Regions from separate parts of the Pelorhabdus rhamnosifermentans genome, predicted to be linked through region 1. Evidence: riboswitches for the same ligand, from Rfam matches in the RefSeq annotation. Region 1 holds a riboswitch; the other holds the start of a gene.
The links. Region 1 has a riboswitch for S-adenosylmethionine ahead of metK (methionine adenosyltransferase). Riboswitches for the same ligand answer to the same signal wherever they lie in the genome.

Region 1 (7,963 bases):
CATTCGCTAAAGAAGATCATCTAGCCAAACAACTTCTGCCCGATAGAAAATCAGACAGAGGTTGTTTGGCATTTTTAGTAGTAATAGTTTACTCTTAATAGCCGATTTAGGCATCTGTTGTTTAAAAAAGAGGAAATATACTAAAAACAGCGAAATAGAAACTGTTAGTTAGCATTATTTGTATTTTTTCCGCCTATAATAAGGAATATAAAGGATGGTGCGATAGGTGCTCAAGAGTATGACTGGTTTTGGACGCGGTGAATTCTTGGATCGAGATCACCGACTCGTTGTGGAAATTAAGGCAGTAAATCATCGTTATAATGAGATTGTTATTCGCATGCCAAAAACATTTGCTTCACTCGAAGATAAAATACGTCGGCAAGTCGCGGTAAGTTTGACGCGTGGTCGTATTGATGTTTTTATTTCTGTTGATACCTATAGTGAGTCCAAACGTTTGGTCAGAGTTGACAAGGAACTGGCAATGGCTTACCATAAGGCAGTGAATGAGCTTGCTGAATTGTTTGATACAGGATATAATGAATCAGTTAGTCAAATTGCTCGTTATCCTGATGTATTGAAGGTAGAGGAAGTATGTGAAGATGTTACTTTGTTGTGGCCAAAATTGTCTTCTGCTATCGGAGTGGCTCTTGAACATTTAATGAGTATGCGTGTAGCAGAAGGCAATAATATAGAACAAGACTTTGCTAAACGTATTGCTGGTATGCGTAAACTTTTAGCGCAGATTGAAGAACGGGCGCCACTAGTTGTTGAGGAATATCGGCAAAAGATTACAGAACGCATGACGGAGCTATTGCAATCAGTTCAGGCTGCGCCTGATGAAGGTCGTTTGCTGCAAGAAGCCGCTTTGTTTGCAGATCGCATTTCTATTACAGAAGAGATTGTGCGGCTAAAAAGCCACTTTGATCAGTTTACGAGCATCTTAGATAGTAGTGAGGCAGTGGGACGCAAATTGGATTTCTTGGTGCAGGAATTTAATCGTGAAACAAATACAATTGCATCAAAAGCCAATGATTTTCACATTGCGACGCTTACTGTGGCCATGAAAAGCGAAATTGAGAAGGTTCGCGAGCAAATCCAAAATATAGAGTAGTGAGAAGCGGAATTACTAGAAAGAAAACAGGGGGAATGGAAGCATGGAAATTAAACTTATTAATATTGGTTTTGGCAATATTGTATCAGCAAATCGCATTATATCCATTGTCAGTCCTGAGTCTGCACCAATAAAACGAATTATTCAAGAAGCGCGTGATCGAGGGATGCTAATTGATGCTACATATGGTCGTCGGACGCGTGCCGTTATTATTGTCGATAGTGATCATGTCATTTTATCTGCTGTACAGCCTGAAACGGTAGCTCATCGTCTAGCAAGTAGGGATACGAGTGACGATGAAGAATAAAGACGGCAGAAAATTACGACGCCAGGGAGCTCTGCTCGTAATTTCCGGTCCATCTGGAGCTGGCAAAGGAACGATTTGCAAAGCTTTATTGCGTTCCTCTCCTGCGATTCATTATTCTATTTCCGTTACGACACGTGCCAAACGCGCGGGCGAAGAACATGGTGTGAATTATTGGTTCCTTTCTGAAGAGAGATTTCAAGAAATGCGTAACAAAAATGAGTTATTAGAATGGGCCGAAGTTTATGGAAACTATTATGGAACTCCGCGCCGTTATGTGGAAGAAGAGCTTGCGGCGGGACATGATGTGATACTGGAAATTGATATTCAAGGGGCTATGAAAGTCAAGCATTCTTTTCCACAAGGGGTCTTTATCTACATTTTGCCACCTTCTTTTGATGAACTGGAACATCGAATTGTAACAAGGGGAACAGATAGCGAAAGTGTAATTAGAAAACGGTTGGGCTGTGTTAAGCAAGAACTTACTTGTGCCAAGGAGTATCATTATGTTGTTGTCAATGATATTGTTGAAACAGCAGTTAGTCAGGTAAAATCAATTATTGAAGCGGAACATTGTCGCATTTCTCGTAACACGGCTGTAATTGAACAAATTTGTACATGCGGCAGTCTTGTAAATGAAAAATAGTTAAAAATTAATGGTTACTGCAGGAGGGGATTTCTAATGATTTATCCATCATTAGATAGATTAGTGAATAAGGTAGACAGTAAATATACTTTAGTTGTGCTTGCTGCCAAACGGGCCCGCCAGCTTATGGACGGTGAGGAACAACTTGTTGAATGTAGATCAAGTAAGCCTGTAACGATGGCTTTAGAAGAAATTGCTCAATCAAAGATTGGTTATGAACGCACGAAAGCAGGCATAAAATAGTGTCACTTGCAGGTAAACAGGTTGTCCTTGGAGTGACTGGTGGGATCGCTGTTTATAAGGCAGTGGATATTGTCAGTAGATTACGTAAAATGGGTGCTATTGTTCATGTTATTATGACGGAATCGGCAGCTCGTTTTGTTACGCCGCTGACTTTCCAGGAAATGAGTGCCAACCCGGTTGTTGTCAGCATGTGGGGAGAAATGAAACAGTGGAATGTTGAGCATATTGCTTTGGCAACCATGGCTGATGTCTTTTTAGTTGCACCGGCGACAGCAAATATCATTGGGAAAATAGCGAATGGTATTGCTGATGATATGCTTTCAACGACAGTGATGGCGACGAAAGCGCCGGTGATTTTTGCACCAGCCATGAACACACAGATGTATTGCAATCCGATTGTGCAAAAAAATATCCAGGAACTTACATTGCTTGGTTATCAGTTTATAGAACCTGCGCGCGGGCTACTCGCTTGCGGTACTGAAGGTGTGGGGCGTTTGCCAGATCCTTGTGATATCGTGAATTTTGTCGTCGACCATGTTGCTGCTGAGAATGATTTTGCAGGAAAAAATTTATTAGTCACAGCAGGCGGTACAAGGGAAGCCATTGACCCTGTCCGTTATATCGGCAATCGTTCAAGCGGGAAAATGGGTTACGCCATTGCAGCACAAGCCGCACGCCGCGGGGCAAAGGTGATTCTTGTTTCAGGTGCAACAGGACTTTCCCATCCGCCGAATGTTACGGTGGTTAAAGTGGAAAGTGCTGCTGAAATGCGCGAGGAAGTGCTGAAGAATTTTTTTTCCTGTGATATTGTTGTGAAAGCGGCCGCTGTGGCTGATTATCGTCCTGAAGTTGCTGAGATGCAAAAAATCAAAAAGAATGATGATACGCTTATTTTAAAATTAACAAAAAATCCGGATATTTTGCGGGAATTGGGTCAAATTAAAGAAAGACAGCTTCTTGTTGGTTTTGCTGCTGAGACACAAAATGTTGTGAATTATGCAAAGAAAAAATTGAACGAGAAAAATTTAGATATGATTGTGGCCAATGATGTTACAGCGCCTGGCGCTGGATTTAATGTCGACACGAATATTGCCAAACTTCTTTTTCGGGATGGAAAAATCGTTGATTTGCCGCAAATGCCGAAGGAGAAGCTTGCTTGTTGTATTCTCGACTATATTCGCGAATTAGTTACAAATAGGACTTGATTTTTTTGGGTATTTGCTATACAATTTTATTGGTAAAATACATATCGACTCATCAAGAGATGGTGGAGGGACTGGCCCGATGATACTGCGGCAACCATTTAGTTTAGGCTAAAACGGTGCCAATTCCGGCGAGAGATTCTTGCGAGATGGGAGAGAAATAATCGCTCCCCTTGTTGTGGGAGCTTTTTGTTATGCAAATGATGATTTAGGAGGGATTTATTATGGCAAATAGACAGCAGTTTTTTACATCTGAATCAGTTACTGAAGGACATCCCGATAAGATAGCTGATCAAATATCGGATAGTATTTTAGATGCTTTAATTGGGCAGGACCCCTTTGCCAGAGTGGCTTGTGAGACTCTTATTACAACAGGGCAGGTTCATGTGGCTGGCGAAATTACAACAAATTGTTATGTCGATATACCGAAAATTGTGCGCAATACAATTAAAGATATTGGTTATACGCGGGCAAAATTTGGGTTTGACGGTGACACGTGCGGCGTGTTAATTTCCATTGATGAGCAATCAGCCGATATTGCGATGGGAGTTGATAAAGCCCTGGAAGCTAAAAAAGGTGAAATGGAGATCGATGCTATTGGGGCAGGAGACCAAGGCATGATGTTTGGTTATGCAACAAATGAAACAGATGATTTCATGCCTTTGCCGATTTCTTTGGCTCATAAACTTTCTCTTCAGTTATCATCGGTAAGAAAGTCAAATAAATTGCCTTATTTGCGTCCGGATGGTAAAACACAGGTTACTGTGGAATATGTTGATGGCAAGCCAAAACGGATTGATACCATTGTTATTTCGACTCAGCACGGACCTGAAGTGGACTTAAAAACGATTGAGGAAGATCTTGTTGCTCATGTGATTAAACCGATTGTTCCGAGTGAATTACTTGATAATGATACGAAATATTATATTAATCCAACAGGCCGTTTTGTTGTGGGGGGGCCTCAGGGGGATTGTGGGCTGACAGGCCGGAAAATTATTGTTGATACTTATGGCGGGATGGCTCGTCATGGCGGCGGTGCTTTTTCAGGCAAGGATCCAACGAAGGTAGACCGCAGTGGTGCTTATGCTGCTCGTTATGTGGCTAAAAATATTGTGGCAGGTGGTTTGGCTGATAAATGCGAAATTCAGCTTGCTTATGCCATTGGTGTTGCTCAGCCTGTTTCTATTTTAGTTGAAACATTTGATACAGGTAAAGTGGATGATGCTGTTATTGTAGCGCTTGTGAAGAAACATTTTGATTTGCGTCCAGCAGGAATTATTAAAATGCTTGATTTGCGCCGTCCTATTTATCGTCAGACAGCAGCTTATGGACATTTTGGTCGCAATGATCTAAATCTGCCTTGGGAGAAGACAGATAAAGCGGCTATTCTTCGGCAGGAAGCAGGTTTGTAAACTTTTTTTCGATAGAAAACTTCTTGTGCGGTCATACTAATAACACGTTTATGATTGATTTTGAAGTACGAAGAGTAGTAAAAATTGCTTATTGTTGACAGGAGATGATAACATGAAAGTTCGTTTTTCGTCACCACGAAATCACAAGATAAGGCGTTTTTTCAAACGATCTCCCATGGATACAGGTTATGATGATTGGTTGCCTGATGAACAAGATGCAAACTGCTTTTCAGACAAAACGGAGTTTTTAGCAGGGATCGATGATTTTTTGGCGAAATAAAAATAAGTAATTTATTTTAAGTAAGGAGGCTATTTTTAGTCTCCTTACTTTTTATTGAGTGGTGAAAGTATGACGAAGGTAGCCGAAGTATTTGTGAATATTACAGCAAAGTCACTTGACAAGGCTTTTACCTATTTAATTCCGGGACATCTCAAGGTGACAGTGGGGTGTCGTGTTGTTGTGCCCTTTGGACCTAGGCGGGTTGAGGGTTTTGTCTTGGATGTTAAGGATACGGTAGTAGAGCATGATTCGTTAAAATTCATTTTATCCTCTTTAGATGAAAGCCCTTGGTTTGATTCTGCCATGATTGCAACAGCTCATGCTATTGCTGATTATTATTTATGTTCCTTATCGGATGCTTTACGTCTCTTTATTCCGGGTAAAAGTGGTATTACATCCAAATCAGGCTATGTTTTGAATGAAAAGTTATCTGATTCAGAGAGATCTATGCTGCTAACTGAACTGGGTGATGAACAACAAAAGCTTTTTCAGCTTATTGCCAGCCAGAAATTTGTGACTCAAAAAGACTTGGAGCGACAGGGGATAGGCAAAGGGAATGCCATAAAGGGGCTTATTGATAAAGGATTAGTGTCTGTGAAAATTCTTACAGTCAAAAAGGCCTCAATTAAAACGGAAAAGGTAGTTACTCTTTGTTTAGACCTGGACAAACTTCAGGATGTTGACTTGTCTCATAAACCAGCGCAGCAAAAACTTCTCACGCTACTTAAAGCGCATAGCTATTCATGGAAAGAATTGAAACAGCAAGGTATTCAACTGGCTACAGCCAAAAAGCTTGTCCAAGCCGGACTGATTGAGATGCAGGAAATCCAAGTTTTACGGAATAGTTATCATAAGCCACAGCAAGATGCTGCGCCACCTTGTTATACAGTTGAGCAGCAAGCTGTTCTTGAAAAAATTATTCCGACAATTCAGGCTGGAAAGTTCAAAACCTTTTTACTGCATGGTGTGACAGGTAGCGGCAAAACAGAAGTCTATCTTGCCGCAGCGGCTGCAGCTCGTAAGCAAGGTAAACAAGTCATTGTCCTTGTCCCGGAAATTGCTCTCACTGGGCAAATTGTTCGGCGCTTTCAAGCAAGATTTGGTGATGATGTGGTTGTCATTCATAGCCGTTTAAGCTTAGGTGAACGATTTGATGGTTTTCAGCGAATGAAAGAAGAAAGTGCGGGGATTGTGATTGGTGCTCGCTCGGCGTTATTTGCGCCCGCTCATTATTTAGGACTGATTATTCTTGATGAAGAGCATGAGTTTACGTATAAACAAGAAGAAACACCTCGCTATCATGCCCGGACAGTCGCTGTCTTTCGCGCTTCCAAGACAGGCGCAACGGTTATTTTGGGGAGCGCGACTCCGTCCTTGGAAAGTTTTTATGAAGCCGAGCAGGGGCATTATCAATTGCTATCTTTAACGAAACGCATTGATGGCTCTGTTATGCCGCACGTGACTGTTGTGGATTTGGCAGCGAAGATGAAAGAAGGAAAGCGTTCTATCATTTCTGATGAGTTGGCTGAGTTACTTGTTCGTACAGTCAGCCACAAGCAGCAAGCCATCGTTTTGATTAATCGACGCGGTTATTCCACGTTTGTTTTGTGCCGGGAATGTGGTCATGTTATTCGCTGCCCCCATTGTGCCATTGCCTTGGTTTATCATGCTGTAGGAAAACAATTGAAATGTCATTATTGCCGCCAGACTTTTCCTTTGCCTGATGTTTGTCCAGCCTGTCAGAGTCGTTATATTAAATATTTTGGGACAGGAACTCAAAAGGTCGAAGAAGAACTTGTGAGGTTATTGCCTGAGGCTCAAATTGTGCGGATGGACCAGGATACGACAGCAAGAAAATTTGCGCATGATCAGATATTAACGGACTTTGCCAAGGGGAAACAGGATGTACTGCTTGGGACACAGATGGTTGCTAAGGGGCATGATATTCCCAATGTTACTGCAGTAGGGGTTATTTCAGCTGATACAGCGCTTAATTTGCCTGATTTTCGTTCAGCCGAACGAACCTTTGCCTTAATTACCCAAGCAGCCGGCCGGGCTGGACGGGGAACGAAGGCCGGGGAGGTTGTTGTGCAAACCTATAATCCTGAGCACTATGCAATTTCTTGTGCTGCCGGACATGATTATGAGGGCTTTTATCAAGAAGAAATCAAATTTCGTCGTGAACTGGATTATCCGCCTTTTTGCCATATTGTGAAGATGATTTGGCAGGGCATGCAAGAAGGGCCACTACGTAAAGAGGTGGATCAGGCTGTTTTGGCTTTCAAGAACGTTTTACCGGAAAACAGCGGGGAGATACTAGGTCCTGTCGCTGCCCCGGTGGCAAAGATCCAGGATGTCTACCGCGTTATCGTGCTTGTGAAGACACATCATTTAGGGAATGTTCGGAAAGCGATTAGACAACTTAATTTTCACCATCAAAGCAATGTAAGCGTGGATGTCGATCCTGTTAGCCTCATGTAATGGAGTCGACACTCCCATTAGATTTTTTATTTATTTTATGCTAAAATTGTGTAAAGATTTAACATTCGATCATAGGAGGTAGCGTAATGGCTATTCTAGAAATAAAAAAAGCCGGAGATAAGATATTAAAAGAGCAGGCAAAAGAAGTGGCTCGTGTTGATAAGCGTATGAAACAACTGCTAGATAATATGGCTGAAACCATGTATGATGCCGATGGTGTCGGACTGGCTGCGCCGCAAGTGGGGCAGTCGCTCAGACTAGTTGTCATTGATGTGGGCGAAGGC
Region 2 (7,963 bases), on a different contig from region 1:
GGATAATAGTATTATGAGTGATGGGATGCGCATTTTTGAAACGGTGACAAGGGAATTGCGGGCTATGCATAATGAGGGTAATCTGAGGGACTTAGGACAGGTATCGGGTGATTGCTATTGGGCCGAGCGGGGAAGTGAACAATTATTGAAAGAGTTAGCCGCAACATTGTCGAAAGAGGATTTAAAAAAACTAAATAAATGGCAGGACTATTTTACGCATCATGAAGCTACCGTCAGTGAGATATTTTATAATCAAGGATTTGCTGATGGCATAAGCCTTATTATGCAGTCGTCAATGTGGGAATCGGTCCGGAGGTAGGGAAAGATAGTAAGGGACTCATAATGACGGGTACGCTGGAAAACAAACTGTTACATTGACAGAGCTTAAGCAAGTTTTTATAATGAATAGAGAGTATAGTTACGGAGGCGCACATGGTTTATCGACATGAACGGGAAGCGGCAGAAGACATGCGTACGAAGCGTGAGCAAATTTTGGATGCAGCGTATGTTATATTTTCCCAAAAAGGTTATCATCGGGCTACGATTGATGAGATTATTGACTTGGCTGCGACAGGCAAAGGTACGGTGTACAATTATTTTCATAATAAAGAAGAGCTCTTTTACATCCTTGTGAAAGAACGAAGCGATCCCTTTGAATTGGCTATTCAGGATGTTGTGGAAAGTTTACAGCCGCCAATGCAAAAAATTCAATTGCTTATTCGCATGTATTTGCAGTTTTATGTTACAAATGCTGACTTATGGCGCGTGTTGATGCATGAAATGCGTGGCTTTTCCGGTAGTAGTGGTTTAACGGAAAAACAACGTGATAAGTATCGCAGTGCTTTTCATGCTACCATTGCGTTGTTAGAAGAAGTCATCCGTGAAGGCATAGAACAGCAAGTGATTCGTCCGTGTAATGCCAATCAGGCTGCTTACGGACTTTTTAGTGTCATTATGATGATGGTCTTTCAAAAATTTGCCGGTACGACACCGGAAAGTTTTGAAAAATCGGCCATACAAATAGCGGATATTTTTTTTCACGGTGTGGCTTGGCGAGAATAAGAAACAGGACCCGTTCGTTATGAACGGGTCCTATCTTTATATTACCAGCCGGCAATGACGGAGCCTTTGAAGTGTTCTTGAATAAAGGCTTTTATTTGATCAGAGTGATAAATTTCAACAAGTTTTAAATAAGCCGGATTGTCTTTATCTTGGCCACGGGCAGCAATGATATTGGCATAAGGTGATTCACCGCTTTCTAAAGCAATCGAATCTTTTACAGGGTTTAAACCAGCTGTAAGGGCGTAATTGGTGTTAATGGCAGCGGCATCAATGTCATCAAGTGAACGAGGAATTTGAGCGGCATCCAGTTCTTTTATGTTCAAATGTTTTGGATTTTCAGCAATATCGTCGGCAGAGGCTGTGAGACCCGCACCTTCTTTTAATTTCAACAGTCCTTTTTGCTGTAACAGTAAAAGTGCGCGCCCCCCGTTTGTTGGGTCGTTTGGAATGGCGATGGTTCCGCCATCAGCCACTTGATTTAAGTCTTTTACTTTCTTCGAGTAAATTCCCATGGGGAAAATAACGCCTTTGCCAATGGATACAATATCAAAACCACGGTCTTTGACAATATTTTTTAGGTAGGGTTCATGTTGAAAACTGTTGAGATCAATATCCCCTTGATTGAGGGCGACATTGGGTTGAATATAATCGTTAAATTCAACGACTTCGATTTTGAGTCCCTGCTTTTCAGCCAACTTTTTCACTTCATCCATAATTTCGGCATGGGGACCAGCAGTGACGCCGACTTTAATGACTTTATTTTCCGGGGCAGTGCTTTGACTGCCGCAGCCTGCGAGCAAGGTCAAAGAGAAGACCACAAGCAGGCTGGTAGTTAAGAATTGAATCAGCTTTTTCATGTGAATTCCTCCAATAAATTAGCGTTTATTTAAGCGATGCGCAACATAATCGCCTAGGCCCTGTACAACTTGAACCATAATAATGAGAATAATCACTGTCATGAGCATAATATCGCCGCGAAACCGCTGATAGCCGTAGCGAATGGCAAGGTCGCCCAGACCGCCGCCGCCGATGGCACCTGCCATGGCAGAATAACCAATGAGATTAATGACTGTAATGGTCAGTCCCAGCGCAATACCCGACATGGCTTCAGGAATTAATACTTTCCAAATAATTTGAAGCGGTGAGGCACCGAGTGACTGAGCGGCTTCAATGAGTCCGTGATCCACTTCTTTTAAGGCGGATTCGATAATACGACCGACAAAAGGAATGGCGGCAATGCTTAGCGGAACCATAGCAGCACTTGTGCCAATCGAGGTACCGGCAATGATTCGTGTGAGAGGAATAATGGCCACCATTAAAATGATAAATGGCACGGAACGTGTGGCATTGACAATGATGGCTAAAAATTTATTTAAGGCCGGCTTTTCAAGAATATGTCCTTTACTTGTTGTTACAAGTGTGACACCAAGGGGGATACCGATGAACGTAGCAATAAGTGCAGAAATCGTTACCATATAGATCGTTTGACCTAAGGCGGTTGTAAGTAAATTAACAATTTCTTGCGACATAACCAATCACCTCAATTCTTAAATCTTTGGCTTGTAAGAAGGTAAATGCTGCTTGAATTTTGGGCTGCTCGCCTGATAGCTCTAGAACAAGTGTACCATAGGGGGTACCATTAATATGATCAATGTTACCATAGAGGATGTTCGCTTCAACATTAAACTGACGAATGAGACTTGCAATGACGGGTTCATCTGCTGAGGTACCGAAAAAGGTTAATTTAATCAGCAAATTGTTGCTTGCTGTGGCGTCTTTGGTGATGACGCGATTACCAAGGAGTTCTTCGATATTATTTTTAGCCAGCGTATTAATGAAGTCTTGTGTTGTTGCTGATTGGGGGGTTGTGAAAATATCGAGTACAGGTCCTTCTTCAACAATCCGTCCATCTTCAATTACAGCGACTTTGTTGCAAATTTCTTTAATGACTTGCATTTCATGCGTTATGAGTACAATGGTTAACTGAAATTTTTTATTAATGTCCTTGAGTAAATTCAAAATGGAATGGGTTGTCTGAGGATCAAGGGCGGATGTGGCCTCATCACACAACAATACTTTGGGATGACTGGCTAAGGCCCGGGCGATACCCACGCGCTGTTTTTGTCCACCACTGAGCTGAGCAGGATAGTGATTCTGTTTGTCAGATAGTTCCACGAGTTCCAGAAGAGGTTGGATTTCCGCTTGAATTTCGGCTTTGCTTTTGCCAGCCAGTTCTAAGGGGAAGGCCACATTGTCAAAAACTGTTCGCGACGATAGCAAATTAAAGTGCTGGAAAATCATACTGATTTTTTTACGTGCTTCTCTGAGATCTTTTTCTTTTAAGTTCGACAGTGCTTGACCGTCAACGGTAACGGTTCCTGTTGTGGGCCGTTCAAGCATATTAATGCAGCGAATGAGCGTACTTTTGCCTGCACCACTTTTGCCGATAATACCAAAAATATCTCCTTTGGCCACATGAAGATTAATATCGGTTAAGGCCGGGACAGGGCCAGATGAGCCTTGATAAGTTTTTGAGATTTGCTGTAAAGTAATCAAAGTATCTTTCCTCCTTAATAAAAATAGAAAACCTCTTCCACATACAGAGGAAGAGGTCAAGTTGAAACCTTGTTCTTCATCTGCCAGGATTTTTCTCCTGTCGGAATTGGCACCGTTCGTTTACACGATGGTTGCCGTAGCTTCATTGGGCCAGTCCCTCAGCCAACTCTTGATGAAAGGATGTGAAGTTGTTAAGAAATATGATAGCAAAGAGTAAAAATCCTGTCAAGAAAAATTTTATTCAAGTAGTTTTGTTAAATTATTAATTTTATTAATTAAAGTGGGAAAGAATGAAAGCAATAAGAAGGAAGTTGATTCCTTTATAGCGAAATGATTTAAAAAAGCGAAAGAACGGAGGGATTCTATGTCAATCAATCCAAAATTACAAGACCCTCACACCGATCAATTATTTCGGGCTGTGTTGGCTATTGAAAATTTAGAAGAATGCTATCAGTTTTTTGAAGATATTTGTACCATTAGTGAACTAAAGGCCATGGCGCAGCGCTTGGAAGTGGCCAGAATGCTTAAAAATGGTACCATTTATGATGATATTGTGACTGAGACGGGGGCGAGTACAGCCACAATCAGCCGCGTAAAACGCTGCCTTTATTATGGGGCTGATGGTTACAAGATGATTTTGCCGAGGTTGGAAACAACAAAGAAAGAGGAGAAGCCTGAATGAAAAACAACCAATTTTTGCCGCAAATAGCTTATGGAACACGTGATTTCTTGCCACAGGAAGCGAAACGAAAAAGAGTGATTGAAAATCGTTTGGCTAATCTTTTCGCTGCCTGGGATTACGATGAAGTCATTACCCCGACTTTTGAATATTTGGAAACGGTCGCAGTGGCATCTGAAAGCACGGGTTATGCACAAAATATGTTTAAATTTTTTGACCAGACCAATCGGCTCCTCGTATTGCGTCCTGAGATGACGACACCGATTGCGCGTGTGGCGTCAACTCGTCTTCATGAAGTAGACCGTCCACTTCGCTTGTCTTATTTGGCCAGTGTTTTTCGCCAAGAGGAATACCAGGCAGGCAGGCAGTGTGAATTTCATCAGGCAGGTGTCGAACTTATGGGGGTTCCCGGCCCGGCAGCTGATGCAGAAGTCATTGCTTTGGCAGTAGAAACTATGGCCGCTTGCGGGTTGAAAGATTTTCAAATTAGTTTAGGACATATGCAGTTTATTAGCGGGCTCATGGAAGAAAGTCACTTATCAGTCATTGAGCGCCAGCAAATCAAACAGCTTCTGATGGCGCGGGATTTGGTGGCGCTAAAAGAGGCTGTGGCAGCCTCGGGCCTGTCGTCTGAAGCCCAACAGGTATTATTAGAACTGCCACTGCTGCATGGTAAGGAAGAACTGCTTGTAGCGGCCCGGAAGTTTGCTCAGCATGATGTTTCGCGGCAGGCTTTGGATGATCTTGCCCAGGTTTTTGAACTATTGAAAAATTATGGCGTGGCTGATCATGTGGAATTTGATCTTGGCATGATTCGCGATTTTGATTATTATACAGGAATTGTATTTGAAGGCTATACGCCGGGACTTGGGTTTCCTGTTTGCGGTGGTGGTCGTTATGATCAATTATTGGCTTCTTTTGGTGCCGATTCTCCTGCTACAGGTTTTGCCTTAGGAATGGAACGCATATTATTGGCTTTAGAACGGCAGCATATTGAACTGCCTATTGTTGAAAAAAGTCTCTATGTAGCTTGGACGGAAAATAAAGCTCAGGAGGCGATTCAAACGGCTACTGAGCTTCGAAAAAAGGGTGCGCGCGTGGCTTTGGCTTTTTTGCCGCAAAGTCGACAAGAAGCAGCAGAATTTGTTCGTGACAAAGGGTATGAAGAACTGATTTATTGTGGAGACTAAGCGATGTTTAAACGAGTAAAACAATTTTTGCGCGCCCTAACAGCCAAAATAGACCAAGCTGACGAAGACTTTCTGAGTCACTATTTAACAACAACTGAACAGGCGTTATTTCAACAAATGACCTTGCCTGATAGGCGTCATTCTTTGAATGTTGCCTATTGTGCACAGCAACTAATGAAGCCGATGATGCACAGTAAACAGAGGTTACTGGTGCGTTCGGCTTTGCTTCATGACATAGGGCGTGCCGAAAAGAATTTAAGCACAGCCATGAAGGTCATGGCTGTGCTTTTTTCAGCGGCTTTTCCGAACTTTTCGCGTCGTTGGTCCGAAACAAAAGGAACAAAGTATATAAAATATGACCTAGCAAATTTTCGCCAGGTCTTGTTTGTTTATTATCATCATGGTGAAATGGGTGCTTGCCGTTTACAAAAATTGGGCGCGGAGCCGGAAATTATTGAACTTGTTGCCAAGCATCATGATCTTCCAGCTGCCGATGATTCACCTGAACTCGTTATTTTACGTCAGGCTGATCAAATGAATTAATAGCCTTTGTATTTATCAATCACATTGTGCATATCTGTTTTTTCTATAAAGCGTGATAGATTGTCAGCAAATAGCTTCATGGCTCGATCCATATAATAAGGCGACATGGCTGCACTATGGGGTGTAATAATGACATTGGGCATTTCCCATAAGGGGCTTGTTTTTGGCAAAGGTTCATTCATAAATACATCCAGTCCGGCTCCCTGAATTTCTTCTGCTTGTAAGGCGGCAATGAGGTCTGCTTCTACTACAACATCCCCTCGGGCGATATTGATGAAGTAGGCCGTTTTTTTCATGGCAGTAAAGTGCTGCCGTTGAATATAGTTATGTGTTTCTGGCGTGAGCGGCAAAGCGACGACAACGACATCGGAGATGGCAAGCATGTCATCTAATTCAGCTGGATTATAGAGACGGTCAATAAAAATTTCTGCTGTCACTTCTCGTTTGGTTGCTACGACATTCATGCCAAAGGCTTTGGCTTTCTTGGCAACCTCCCGGCCAATACTTCCTAAACCGATAATGGCTAAGGTTTTTTCATACAGTTCATCTGTGTAAACACGTTTCCATACTTTGGCTTGCTGATTTTTAGCACATAAGTGCAGGCCACGCGTAAAGGAAAGAAGCAAGGCAAAGACATGCTCGGATACGGGAATTCCGTGAATGCCTTTCGAATTCGTTAAGATAATATGTTGATCAATGAGCGGGGCGATATTTAAGTTTTCCACGCCGGCACTTAAGGCATGAATCCATTTTAATTGTTTGGCCTTGGCAAAGAGATTTTCAATATGAGTAGACCCCCAGGCAACGAGAATATCTGTATCAGCAATATGTTGCTCAGCTTCTTTAAGTGTACAACTGACAATTTCGCTTGCAGGATCAACTCGTAACAGCTGATCCATATGGCGTGAGGATAGCTGATTGAGGACAAGAATTTTCAAGATGAGAACCTCCCTTTCAGGCTTCAGTTTGATCTATCTCAGATACTTCTACATAACAAGGTAAAAATCCTATGGAAATCATTTAAATAACTCTGCTTTTTATTGACGATCTTAGAAAATGATGTTATCATATTATTAATCTAATGCTTTAAAGAGATAAAGGATTGGCTATTTTACTTAAGAAATTATAGGAGGATTTATGACTTCCAGTGATATGGATTATTTAACAATTGCCTTACCCAAAGGTAAACTCTTTGATCACTCTGTACGGCGCTTAGCGGCGCTTGGCTACAGTGCTAAGGGACTTAGCGAAGATTCCCGAAAATTAGTGATTGCTAATGAAGAAAAAAAATTACGATTTATTATTACGAAGACAGCTGATTTGCCAACTTATGTAGAATACGGAGCGGCGGATATTGGTATTATCGGTAAAGATGTACTACTTGAAGAAAATCGCGATGTTTATGAACTGCTTGACTTAAAATTTGGCTTGTGCCGGTTAATGGCGGCTGTGCCTGAGCAATTTTTAAAGCCCAAGCTGAGTGATTATGCTCATATGCGTGTGGCAACCAAGTATCCTCATGTAGCGGAACGTTTTTTTCATGATATGGGGATTCAAATGGAATTTATTAAACTCAATGGCTCTATCGAACTGGCACCTATGGTTGGTCTTGCTGAGCTTATTGTGGATATTGTTGAAACAGGTCGTACGCTCAAAGAAAACAGGTTGATTGAGGTGGCGCAAATTGCTCCGGCTACAGCTCGGTTTATTGCTAATCGCGTGAGTTTTAAAATGAAATTTAATCGCATTCATCAATTAGTCGAAGATTTGAAGGTCTTGACAGAAAGTGAGGAATTGAAATGCTCAAAATAACGGATGTCAAGCAGTTTAGTGATGAAGAATTAAAACAGCTCATGACGAAGCCAAGTTTTGATCAGGTTGTACTTGGCGAAAAGGCTCAGGCAAGTATTCGGCGAAATTTTGGTCGTGATTT

Region 2: another riboswitch for S-adenosylmethionine. It lies ahead of Ga0466249_RS18205 (methionine ABC transporter ATP-binding protein); the one in region 1 lies ahead of metK (methionine adenosyltransferase).

What each region holds. Positions count from the first base shown of each region.
Region 1 is NZ_JAHGVE010000004.1:84,221-92,183, forward strand. It holds gene Ga0466249_RS06480 (hypothetical protein) at 1-10, shown strand, start outside; gene Ga0466249_RS06485 (YicC/YloC family endoribonuclease) at 227-1,111, shown strand; gene remA (extracellular matrix/biofilm regulator RemA) at 1,155-1,418, shown strand; gene gmk (guanylate kinase) at 1,408-2,061, shown strand; gene rpoZ (DNA-directed RNA polymerase subunit omega) at 2,098-2,304, shown strand; gene coaBC (bifunctional phosphopantothenoylcysteine decarboxylase/phosphopantothenate--cysteine ligase CoaBC) at 2,304-3,509, shown strand; SAM riboswitch class I at 3,556-3,662, shown strand; gene metK (methionine adenosyltransferase) at 3,731-4,918, shown strand; gene Ga0466249_RS06515 (hypothetical protein) at 5,031-5,198, shown strand; gene priA (primosomal protein N') at 5,268-7,679, shown strand; gene def (peptide deformylase) at 7,766-7,963, shown strand, end outside.
Region 2 is NZ_JAHGVE010000018.1:25,819-33,781, forward strand. It holds gene Ga0466249_RS18185 (hypothetical protein) at 14-319, shown strand; gene Ga0466249_RS18190 (TetR/AcrR family transcriptional regulator) at 433-1,062, shown strand; gene Ga0466249_RS18195 (MetQ/NlpA family ABC transporter substrate-binding protein) at 1,104-1,919, opposite strand; gene Ga0466249_RS18200 (methionine ABC transporter permease) at 1,938-2,591, opposite strand; gene Ga0466249_RS18205 (methionine ABC transporter ATP-binding protein) at 2,572-3,618, opposite strand; SAM riboswitch class I at 3,692-3,797, opposite strand; gene Ga0466249_RS18210 (YerC/YecD family TrpR-related protein) at 3,983-4,300, shown strand; gene hisZ (ATP phosphoribosyltransferase regulatory subunit) at 4,297-5,487, shown strand; gene Ga0466249_RS18220 (HDIG domain-containing metalloprotein) at 5,491-6,030, shown strand; gene Ga0466249_RS18225 (D-2-hydroxyacid dehydrogenase) at 6,027-6,968, opposite strand; gene hisG (ATP phosphoribosyltransferase) at 7,168-7,842, shown strand; gene hisD (histidinol dehydrogenase) at 7,830-7,963, shown strand, end outside.